DNA from 3 places in the Pseudomonas sp. SDO5271_S396 genome. Region 3 is predicted to be linked to each of the others. Evidence: riboswitches for the same ligand, from Rfam matches in the RefSeq annotation. Region 3 holds a riboswitch; each other region holds the start of a gene.
The links. A riboswitch is a leader RNA that binds a small molecule or an ion and turns the genes downstream of it on or off. The one in region 3 is predicted to bind cobalamin.
Positions count from the first base shown of each region.

Region 1: it holds a riboswitch for cobalamin, as region 3 does, so the genes downstream of both, cobO (cob(I)yrinic acid a,c-diamide adenosyltransferase) here and cobW (cobalamin biosynthesis protein CobW) in region 3, are expected to answer to the same signal.
Region 2: it holds a riboswitch for cobalamin, as region 3 does, so the genes downstream of both, ACW9IN_RS11235 (ABC transporter substrate-binding protein) here and cobW (cobalamin biosynthesis protein CobW) in region 3, are expected to answer to the same signal.

Region 1 is NZ_JBSVWB010000013.1:118,791-122,060, reverse strand. It holds partial or broken gene ACW9IN_RS12310 (PQQ-dependent sugar dehydrogenase) at 1-913, opposite strand, end outside; cobalamin riboswitch at 1,013-1,260, shown strand; gene cobO (cob(I)yrinic acid a,c-diamide adenosyltransferase) at 1,340-1,951, shown strand; gene ACW9IN_RS12300 (cobyrinate a,c-diamide synthase) at 1,948-3,270, shown strand, end outside.
Region 2 is NZ_JBSVWB010000012.1:6,962-10,231, reverse strand. It holds gene ACW9IN_RS11240 (FecCD family ABC transporter permease) at 1-627, opposite strand, end outside; gene ACW9IN_RS11235 (ABC transporter substrate-binding protein) at 624-1,634, opposite strand; cobalamin riboswitch at 1,752-1,946, opposite strand; gene ACW9IN_RS11230 (aldehyde dehydrogenase family protein) at 2,018-3,270, opposite strand, start outside.
Region 3 is NZ_JBSVWB010000062.1:25,521-28,790, reverse strand. It holds gene cobN (cobaltochelatase subunit CobN) at 1-351, opposite strand, end outside; gene cobW (cobalamin biosynthesis protein CobW) at 355-1,422, opposite strand; cobalamin riboswitch at 1,516-1,715, opposite strand; gene ACW9IN_RS27305 (hypothetical protein) at 1,981-2,175, shown strand; gene ACW9IN_RS27300 (hypothetical protein) at 2,229-2,657, shown strand; cobalamin riboswitch at 2,735-2,937, shown strand; gene ACW9IN_RS27295 (CbtB domain-containing protein) at 3,035-3,223, shown strand; gene ACW9IN_RS27290 (CbtA family protein) at 3,235-3,270, shown strand, end outside.

The DNA of each region.
Region 1 (3,270 bases), on a different contig from region 3:
AACGGCCAGCCATAGAATCCGCCATCCTTGACCGAGGTGATGTAGTCCGGCACCAGGTCGCTGCCGATCTCATCGCGCTCGTTCACCGCGGTCCATAGCTTGCCGCTTTGCGGTTCCCAGGCCATGCCGTTGGGGTTGCGCAGGCCGGAGGCGAAGATGCGGTGCTGGCCGCTGGCACGGTCCACTTCCCAGATCGCCGCCCGACCTTGTTCGGCCTCCAGACCGTTTTCGCCGACATTACTGTTGGAGCCCACACTCACATACAGCTTGCTGCCGTCTTTGCTCGCCACCACGTTTTTGGTCCAGTGGTGATTAAGGGTGCCGCCGGGCAGGTCGACGACCTTGGTGCCGGCCTCCTTGATCGAGGTTTCCCCCGGTTGATAAGGGAAACGCAGCAACTGGTCCGAGTCGGCCACGTACAGGTCGTTGCCCACCAGGGTCATGCCGAACGGAGAATTGAGGTTTGCCAGGAACACCGTGCGGGTTTCGGCGATGCCGTCGTGGTCGGCATCGCGCAGCAGTGTGATGCGATTCGGCTTGGCACTCCGGCGCCGGCACTGCCCATGACCTTCTCCATCACCCAGCCGCGAATACCGGTGGCGTCATCCGGCTTGGGCGGCGCATTGGTTTCCGCCACCAGCACATCGCCATTGGGCAGCACGTACAGCCAGCGCGGATGATCCAGGCCCTCGGCAAACGCGCCGACCTGAGTACCGGCGGCGGCTACCGGCTTCGCGCCGGCGGGCCAGCCCACGGCGGGAGCGATGTTGACGGTGGGGATCAATGTCTTGTTCGGCTCCGGTAACGTGGGCGAAGGCCCCGTGCCATCGGAAACCTGCAAGGTAGAGCTTTCGCCACAGGCAGCGAGGCTGCCGGCGAGCATGATCAGCAGCGCGAGTCTTGTTTTATGCATGGTGTTCTCCTGGATGCCTGTAGGAGTAGAGGTACACGGCGGTCCGATGGTTCAAGCGCAGGGCCGGCTTTAATTGACGCTCCACCCCCAACCCACTAACCTTCGCGGCTTGTTTCAGGTGCTCTGTGGCCCATGTGTCGACAGAGTGAAACAGGGAAGCCGGTGAGCGAGCGCATGTGACCACCATGCTGCCGCGAATCCGGCGCTGCCCCCGCAACGGTAAATGAGTCAAGACGGTGCCTTTAGCCACTGTATCGCGTGCGATATGGGAAGGCGCGCCGTCGGCCTGCCTGCTCCGGCAAGCGCCACTCATGAGCCCGGAGACCGGCCTGAAGCATTCAACAGCATCACGGTGGGCGATGCTTGGCTGTCTGCTGTTCCTTTTTCCTGCCCGCCGTTTTTGTCCAGCCCCAACGGAGAGCTGCCATGACTGATTCCCCCGACCGCGACGAGCGCCACCTGGCGCGCATGCTGCGTAAAAAAGCCGTGATCGACGAGCGCATCGCCAATTCCCCGAACGAGTGCGGTTTGCTGCTGGTGTTGACCGGCAATGGCAAAGGCAAGAGCAGTTCGGCATTCGGCATGCTGGCCCGCGCCATGGGCCACGGCATGCAGTGCGGTGTGGTGCAGTTCATCAAGGGGCGTAACAGCACGGGCGAAGAACTGTTCTTCCGGCGCTTTCCGGAGCAGGTGCGTTTCCATGTGATGGGCGAAGGCTTTACCTGGGAGACCCAGGACCGCCAGCGCGATATCGCCGCCGCCGAAGCCGCCTGGGCGGTGTCCCGCGAGCTGCTGCAAGATCCTTCCATTGGCCTGGTGGTGCTGGACGAGCTGAACATCGCCCTCAAGCACGGTTATCTCGATCTCGATCAGGTGCTCAGCGACCTGCAAGCCCGCCCGCCCATGCAGCACGTGGTGGTGACGGGTCGTGGTGCCAAGCCCGAATTGATCGAGATGGGCGACACCGTCACAGAAATGGGCATGCTCAAGCACGCATTCCAGGCCGGTATCAAGGCACAGAAGGGCGTCGAACTTTGAATCAAACCCGTCATTGCCCGGCCGTCCTGATCGCCGCACCGGCGTCCGGCCAGGGCAAAACCACCGTCACCGCCGCGCTGGCCCGTTTGCACCGCAACCTGGGGCGCAAGGTGCGTGTGTTCAAATGCGGCCCGGACTTCCTCGACCCGATGATCCACGAACGCGCCAGCGGTGCGCCGGTGTATCAATTGGACATGTGGATGGTGGGCGAGCAGGAAAGTCGTCGCCTGTTGTGGGAAGCGGCGGGGGAGGCCGACCTGATCCTGATCGAAGGCGTGATGGGCCTGTTCGACGGCACGCCATCCAGCGCCGACCTTGCGCGGCACTTCGGCGTGCCGGTGCTCGGCGTGATCGACGGCACGGCCATGGCCCAGACCTTCGGCGCATTGGCCCTGGGCCTTGCGCGCTACCAGCCGGACTTGCCGTTCGTCGGTGTGTTGGCCAACCGCGTCGGTACCCTGCGCCATGCGCAGTTGCTCGAAGGCAGCCTCACCGAAGGCCTGCGTTGGTATGGCGCGCTGTCCCGCGAGACTGGTATCGAATTGCCCAGTCGCCACTTGGGCCTGGTGCAAGCCAGCGAATTGAATGACCTGGACCTGCGCCTGGACGCCGCCGCCGAGGCGTTGGGCAGCAGTTGCGAAGTCGCGTTGCCGCCGCCGGTGGCCTTTGCCGCGCCGTCTGTGACCGAGATCGAGCCTTTGCTGGACGGTGTGCGTATCGCCGTGGCGCGCGACGAAGCCTTTGCTTTCACTTACGGCGCCAGCCTCGACCTGTTGCGGGCGATGGGCGCCGAGTTGCGCTTTTTCTCGCCGATCCATGATCGCCAATTGCCTGATGCCGACAGCCTCTATCTGCCGGGCGGTTACCCGGAACTGCATCATCAGGCGCTGTCGGAAAACACGCCGATGCTCGACGCCATCCGCGCCCACCATGCCGCCGGTAAACCCCTGCTCGCCGAATGTGGCGGCATGCTCTACCTGCTGGACTCGCTGACCGATGTCGACGGCAATCATGCCGAACTGGTCGGCCTGTTGCAGGGTGATGCGGTGATGCAGAAGAAACTCGCGGCCCTGGCGCTGCAAAATGTCGAATTGCCCGAAGGCACGTTGCGCGGCCACACCTATCACCATTCCCTGACCACCACCGAGTGGCAGCCCATTGCCCGTGGCCTGAGCCCCAATGGCGGGCGCGGTGCCGAAGCGGTCTATCGGCAGGGACGGATGACGGCGTCTTACGTGCACTTTTACTTTCCGTCGAATCCGGTGGCGGTTGCCGCTTTGTTTGCGCCGGATCTTGGGCCCGCTTGCCCCTCGACAGCA
Region 2 (3,270 bases), on a different contig from region 3:
CACCGCCAACCCTGCAATCGCCACCGGCACCGCCAGCCATACCGAGGGCCAGCGTACCCCGCTGAGGTTGCCCAGCAGCCAGAACAGAATGCCCCGGGCTTGTTCGGAACTGGCGGATTTGGTGATCAGGAACGCGGTGAGCGCGTTGAACAATTGCGAGCCGGCGATGCCCGCGAGGATGATCTGGCCGGTGCCGCTGGCCGAACCGCTGGCGCGCGCCAGCAAGATCACCAGCGCAAACGCCGCCATGGCGCCGACAAATGCACCCGCCGACAACGACACCAGCCCGCCGCCCACGCCAATCAAGGCCACCAGCACCGCACCGGTGGATGCGCCGGCGCTGATGCCCAGCAGGTACGGGTCGGCCAACGGATTGCGCAGCAGCGATTGCAAAATCACCCCGCAGGTCGCCAGCCCGGCACCGCACGCGGCGGCGACCAGGGCACGGGTCAGGCGGTAGTTCCACACCACGCCCTCGTCGATGGGGTCGAGGACGTAGCCGGCGGCCCACAGTTTATTGGCCAGTACCTGAAACACGACGTCGGGCGAAATGGCGGTTTCGCCGATGGCCACGCCAGCCAGTACCGCGGCCAGCAGCAGGGCCAGGGCGAGTAGGGTGCGCATCATTTGGGCAAGTCGTAGCCGTCGATGGCCGTGGCCAGTTGTTCCAGCCCGTCGAACATGCGAATGCTGGCCTGCAGCGCCAGGGCATCGAGGATGATGATGCGGTTGTTTTTCACCGCGTCCATGTTGCGCGTGACCGGGTCGCTGCGCAGGAAGGCGAGTTTCTTTTCATGGTCGTCGGCGGGGTAGCGGCGGCGGTCCATGCGGGCGATCACGAGGAAGGTGGGGTTGGCCTTGGCGAGGGTTTCCCAGCCGACGGCGGGCCACTCTTCATCGGACTGCACCACGTTATGCAGACCGAGGGTCTGCAGCATGAATTGCGGAATGCCTTTGTGTCCGGCCACGTACGGGTCGCTGGCCATTTCCGAGCTGGAGAACCATACCAGCGCGCTGGCCTGCTTGAGGCCCTTGCTCTGCGCGGTGGCCACCGACTTGGCCAGGCGCGCCTTGAGCTCGTCGTTCAGTTGCTGGCCGCGATCCTGCACGTCGAAAATCTGCGCGAGCTGGCTGATGCTTTTATAGATAGTCTCGATGCGGAACGGCTCCAGGCGCGTGCCATCGGCGCCCACCAGGTTGTCCTTGCCTTCGCAGTCGGAGGGCAGCAGGTAGGTGGGGATCTTCAGCTCGTGGAATTGCTCGCGGGTACCGACCACGCCTTGCGGGCCTACCACCCATTCCAGCTCGGCGGCCACCAGTTGCGGGCGCTTGGCGATCACGGCCTCGAAGCTCGGTTCGTTGTTGGCCAGGCGCTCGATGCTGTCGTTCTGTGCCTTGAACTGCGGCAGCACATTGTTGAACCACAGCGAAGTGCCGACCACTTTATCGCCCACGCCCAGGGCGTAGAGCATTTCGGTGGCAGCCTGGCCGATGGTCACGCTGCGCGCGGGGGCCTGCTGGAAGGTGACGCGTGCGCCGCAGTTTTCCACGGTCAACGGGTACTGGGTGGGCGCGGCCTGGGCCAGGGCGCAGAAGCCGAGGCCGGCGAACAGGGCGGTGACACGTGGCAGCATGGGGGCAATCTCCGTTTGAACCGTACAGTGAGTTGGGGAGGTACGGTAATGGAAATACAGCCATGGACCGCCTGAAGGGCAGGGCAAGGATGTCCTTCCCGGACACCCCGCCGGTTAGTGATCGAGCTTGGGCCGGCAGGTCTCCTGACTCGTGCGTCATCACCACGCTTCGGCCTTCCCGGACAAGGTCCAGTGGCGCTCGGGAGCAGGCTCGGCAGCTACAGTTGCGGGGGCAGTTCCGATTGACGCGGGCGGGCCGCGCTTCGGATTCCCTATTAGTCCCGTTTGGGAACCGGCGCGGTATGGTAGTCGATTGGGCAGGCGATGGGGAACTTGGCCGCCCTTTGGTTCCTTAACTGACTGGCATTGGGGACAATGCCGGGTTATTTGCGATCCAGCCACACCGTCTGGGCGTTGCAGAACTCCCGCACGCCGAAGTGCGACAGCTCGCGGCCGAACCCGCTTTTCTTGATGCCGCCAAACGCCACCCGAGGGTCGGAGACGCTGAAGGCGTTGACGAAGATCCCGCCGGTTTCCAGCTGGTTGGCGATATGCCGGGCTTTGGCCGCATCGGTGGTGAAGATGCTGGCGGTCAGGCCGAATTCGCTGTCGTTGGCCAGGGCCACGGCGTGGTCGGCGTCGCGGGCGGTGATGATCGACGCTACCGGGCCGAACAGTTCCTGCTTGAACGAGGTCATCTGGTCGGTGACGTTGGCCAGCACCGTCGGCTCATAGTAGTTGCCGGCGCCGGGCACCTTGTTGCCGCCCAGCAGCAGGGTCGCGCCTTCCTCCAGAGTGGCCTGGACCTGGTCATGCAACTCGTCGCGCAGGTCGAAGCGGGCCATCGGGCCGATATAGGTGGTGGCCGAGGTCGGATCACCCATCACCAGTGCGCGGCTGGCTTCGAGGAACTTGGCGGTGAAGGCTTCGGCCACACTGGCTTCGATGATCAGGCGCTTGGCGGCGGCGCAGACCTGGCCGCTGTTCTGGAAGCGACCGATCAGCGCGGCCTGGACGGCGGCGTCGAGGTCGGCGTCGTTGAGCACGATGAACGGGTCGGAGCCGCCCAGTTCCAACACGCATTTTTTCAGCGCGGCACCGGCCTGGGAACCAATGGCGACACCGGCGCGCACGCTGCCGGTGAGGGTCACGGCGGCGATGCGTGGGTCGGCGATGGCCTTGGACACGCCGTCGTTGGCCACATTGATCACTTCGAACAGACCTTGCGCGAAGCCGGCTTTGCGGAACGCTTGCTGGATCAGGTAAGCGCTGCCCATCACATTCGGGGCGTGTTTGAGTACGTAGGTGTTGCCGGCGAGCATGGTCGGCACGGCGCCGCGCAGCACCTGCCAGACCGGGAAGTTCCACGGCATCACGGCGAGGACAGGGCCCAGCGGGCGGTATTCGATCTGGGCGCTGCCGTTGTCCACCAGGGTCGGTTCCGGTGCGAGCATGGCCGGACCGTGGGCGGCGTACCATTCGCCGAGCCCGGCGCATTTTTCGATTTCGGCACGGGCCTGGGCGATGGGTTTGCCCATTTCCAGGGTGATCATTTGCGCCATTTCTTCGGCTTGCTCGCGCAGCGCGGCGGCCAGGGCCAGCAACAGTTCGGCACGCTGACTGACCGGCTGGCGAC
Region 3 (3,270 bases):
ATCGTCTCCCGGGACCAGAATCAGCTGCACCCCGCGTTCAGCCAACTCCACCAGGCGTTCAATGCCGTAGCGCCAATAACCGATGCCGCCATGCAGCGAAATCAGGATGACTTTGGCGTGGCGCAGCACTTCGTCGACATACAGGTCGACCGAGGCATGGTTCTGCACCTGCATCGGGTTGGCCAGACGCAGGCTGGGGTAATCGTCGGGCAACTGCTGGGCCGCTTCGGCCAGCAGCGCCAGGCTGGAGTCGCCACTGCACAGGATCACCAGTTCGGCGGGGGTTTGTCCAAGGTCGGCAATATTGTCGTCCGAGACGAAACCACCGGGCTGGGTCCTGAGCAGGTGCATGGGTCAGACGCTGAGGGCAGCGCGCAGTTGCGCTTCGAGGCCCGCCGCATCCAGTTCCTGACCGATCAGTACCAGGCGCGTCGTGCGGGCTTCATCGGCGCCCCAGGCACGGTCGAAATGCTTGTCGAAACGCGTGCCCACCCCCTGGATCAACAGGCGCATCGGCTTGTTCGGGATGGCCGCGAAGCCCTTGATGCGCAGGATGCCGTGTTGCACCACCAATTGGGTCAGCGCGTCGAGCAGCAACGCTTCGTCGGCTTGCGGCAGGTCGATGGAAATGGAGTCGAACGCGTCGTGATCGTGGTCATGGTCGTCTTCACCTTCGTGGTGATGATCGTGATGGCTGTGACGACCATCGATGTGCTCTTCGGAGCCGGCGCCCAGGCCGATCAGTACGTCCAGCGGCAGACGACCGCTGCTGGCTTCGACGATCTTCACCGCTGGCGGCAGTTCTTCGGCGACTTCCAGGCGTACCCGGGCCAGGTCTTCCGGGTTGATCAGGTCGGTCTTGTTGAGGATCACCAGGTCGGCGCTGGCCAGTTGGTCGGCAAACAGCTCGTGCAGCGGCGATTCGTGGTCCAGGTTCGGGTCCAGTTTGCGCTGGGCATCGACTTGGTCCGGGAAAGCGGCGAAGGTGCCCGCGGCCACGGCCGGGCTGTCGACCACGGTGATCACCGCGTCGACGGTGCAGGCGCTGCGGATTTCCGGCCACTGGAAGGCTTGTACCAAAGGTTTTGGCAGGGCCAGGCCCGAGGTTTCGATGAGGATGTGGTCAAGGTCGCCACGACGGGCTACCAGTTCGCGCATCACCGGGAAAAACTCTTCCTGCACGGTGCAGCACAGGCAACCGTTGGCCAGTTCGAACACCCGGCCAACGGCCTCTTCTTCGGTGCAACCGATGGAGCACTGCTTGAGGATTTCACCGTCGATGCCCAGCTCGCCGAACTCGTTGACGATCACGGCGATGCGACGGCCCTGGGCGTTGTCGAGCATATGGCGCAGCAAGGTGGTTTTGCCCGAGCCGAGGAAACCGGTAACGATGGTGACGGGGAGTTTGGCCAGTGTTTTCATCGGATGCCCTTTGGGGCGGGCATACGGGACGATAGGCCCTGCGACGGCGCGCAGCAGCGGATTTCGTCACCGGATCACCCCGCCCGGTTGAAGTAGAAAATCGGTTGCGAGGCAGGTCTCCTGGCTTGGGGCGTGCGGGTCTTGCGACCGGCGCTGGCTGCGCCTTCCCGCCGTTTTGGCAGTGGCGTGGCAGTCAGTTGAACCCTTCACAGTTGCGGGGGCAGCCGCGGCTTGGACCGCGTTCCCTTCTTAGCTCCGGCCTGGGCTGGAGAACCTCGAGGGTGCAAGGCTACGCAGTGCAGTCGGGATGGTCAATGTCAGCGGGCTTTATTGAAGAACCCACAAGCACACTGCCTGCCGACATTGCAGGCCTGATCATATTGACGCGAATACATGACGTATGAATTTGCAATACTTATCAACCCTGTACATGGAACAATTAAAAGACCCACGCCACATAGGGAAGGCAGCACAAACATTCTGTCTAGTTAAGTCAGCCATAAACTTGACATCTCCTAGACAGTTAGCCATCCAACATATAACAGTTGAGATAAACCTATGTCTACTTCCACCTCTATGCGCACCGACGTCACCCCGCATTTCGCACAACTGAATGAAACCTCACAAACTTCAACCTCACGCCCTCTTGCGGCGTTGGGTGATAAAGAATTGGCGATAAAAGTAATGGAAATGGGCTCTGCGCTCGATCCCTGGGGAAACAACTTCTTCACGATCCATACCGCCTATCAGTGACACAAGGCAAACTGGAGAACGGCCAACCGGCTACCCAAGAACAAATGGACACGATGAAAGAGTTCCTGGCACGCCCTGACCTTTATAACCTTCTCGATCTCATGCCCAATGGTGGCGTCGAAGACGGAAAAATATATCTGGACTCAGTTGCAACATTTGCGGAAGAGATTTCGCAGGTGAGTGATCGTAGGTTGATGGAGTTTGCCAAGCTATTTCATAGCACTTTCGACACCACAGGTAACGGCTATGTCAACTTCAACGAACTAAAAAAAGCCGAAGATCGCGACATTCCCGAACTGGCAAAAAAAGTTGCCCGGGAATTACTCGCACGCCCAGAACTCCTTAAGCAATTGGATATTGGTATCGGCTTCCTCGGGTTCGCAGGCAAGGATGATGAACGCTATGACGTTACCAACCTCGACTATATGATTAAAAACAGTTCCAGGCGGGTTAATTACCTATTCAGGAGTCGAACTGTCTGATCTGTCGGAAGGACGAGGCGTATAACACTTGAGTCATCAACCTCTGGTATTTGACGCGCATTGCTCGCCCATGCTCTCCTACACACCTTGTTTCGGGTGCCCTTCACAGGGTGAAACGGGAAACCGGTACGCCATACCCCTATGGCAAGTCCGGTGCTGCCCCCGCAACGGTAAGCGAGCGAAGCGTCAGATCCACTGTGCATACGCATGGGAAGGCGACACTTTCAAAGGCGAACAGCCCCTCGCAAGCCCGGAGACCGGCCCGAAAAAATCAGATAACAAACCCGCGGTGGGCGGGCGCTGTTCAGAACCCTGCGTGCCTGGCTCGCGGGGTTTTCATGCGCTCGTATCACCCTGAAACCCTGAAGGGACGCGCCATGTCGATCATCAGCAGCACTTCGCACGCCACAGGCAACACCACCACTCTCAGCCAACGCCTGACCGCCGCCATCGGTGCGTCGATCCTCGGCGCGTGCCTGGTGTATTTCGCCGGTTTCTCCCATATCGAAGCGGTACACAACGCTGCTCACGATACTCGCCACAGCGCCGCGTTCCCGTGCCACTGAGACCTGCCGACATGATCAAGCGTATTGCCCAAACCGCAGGCTTCACC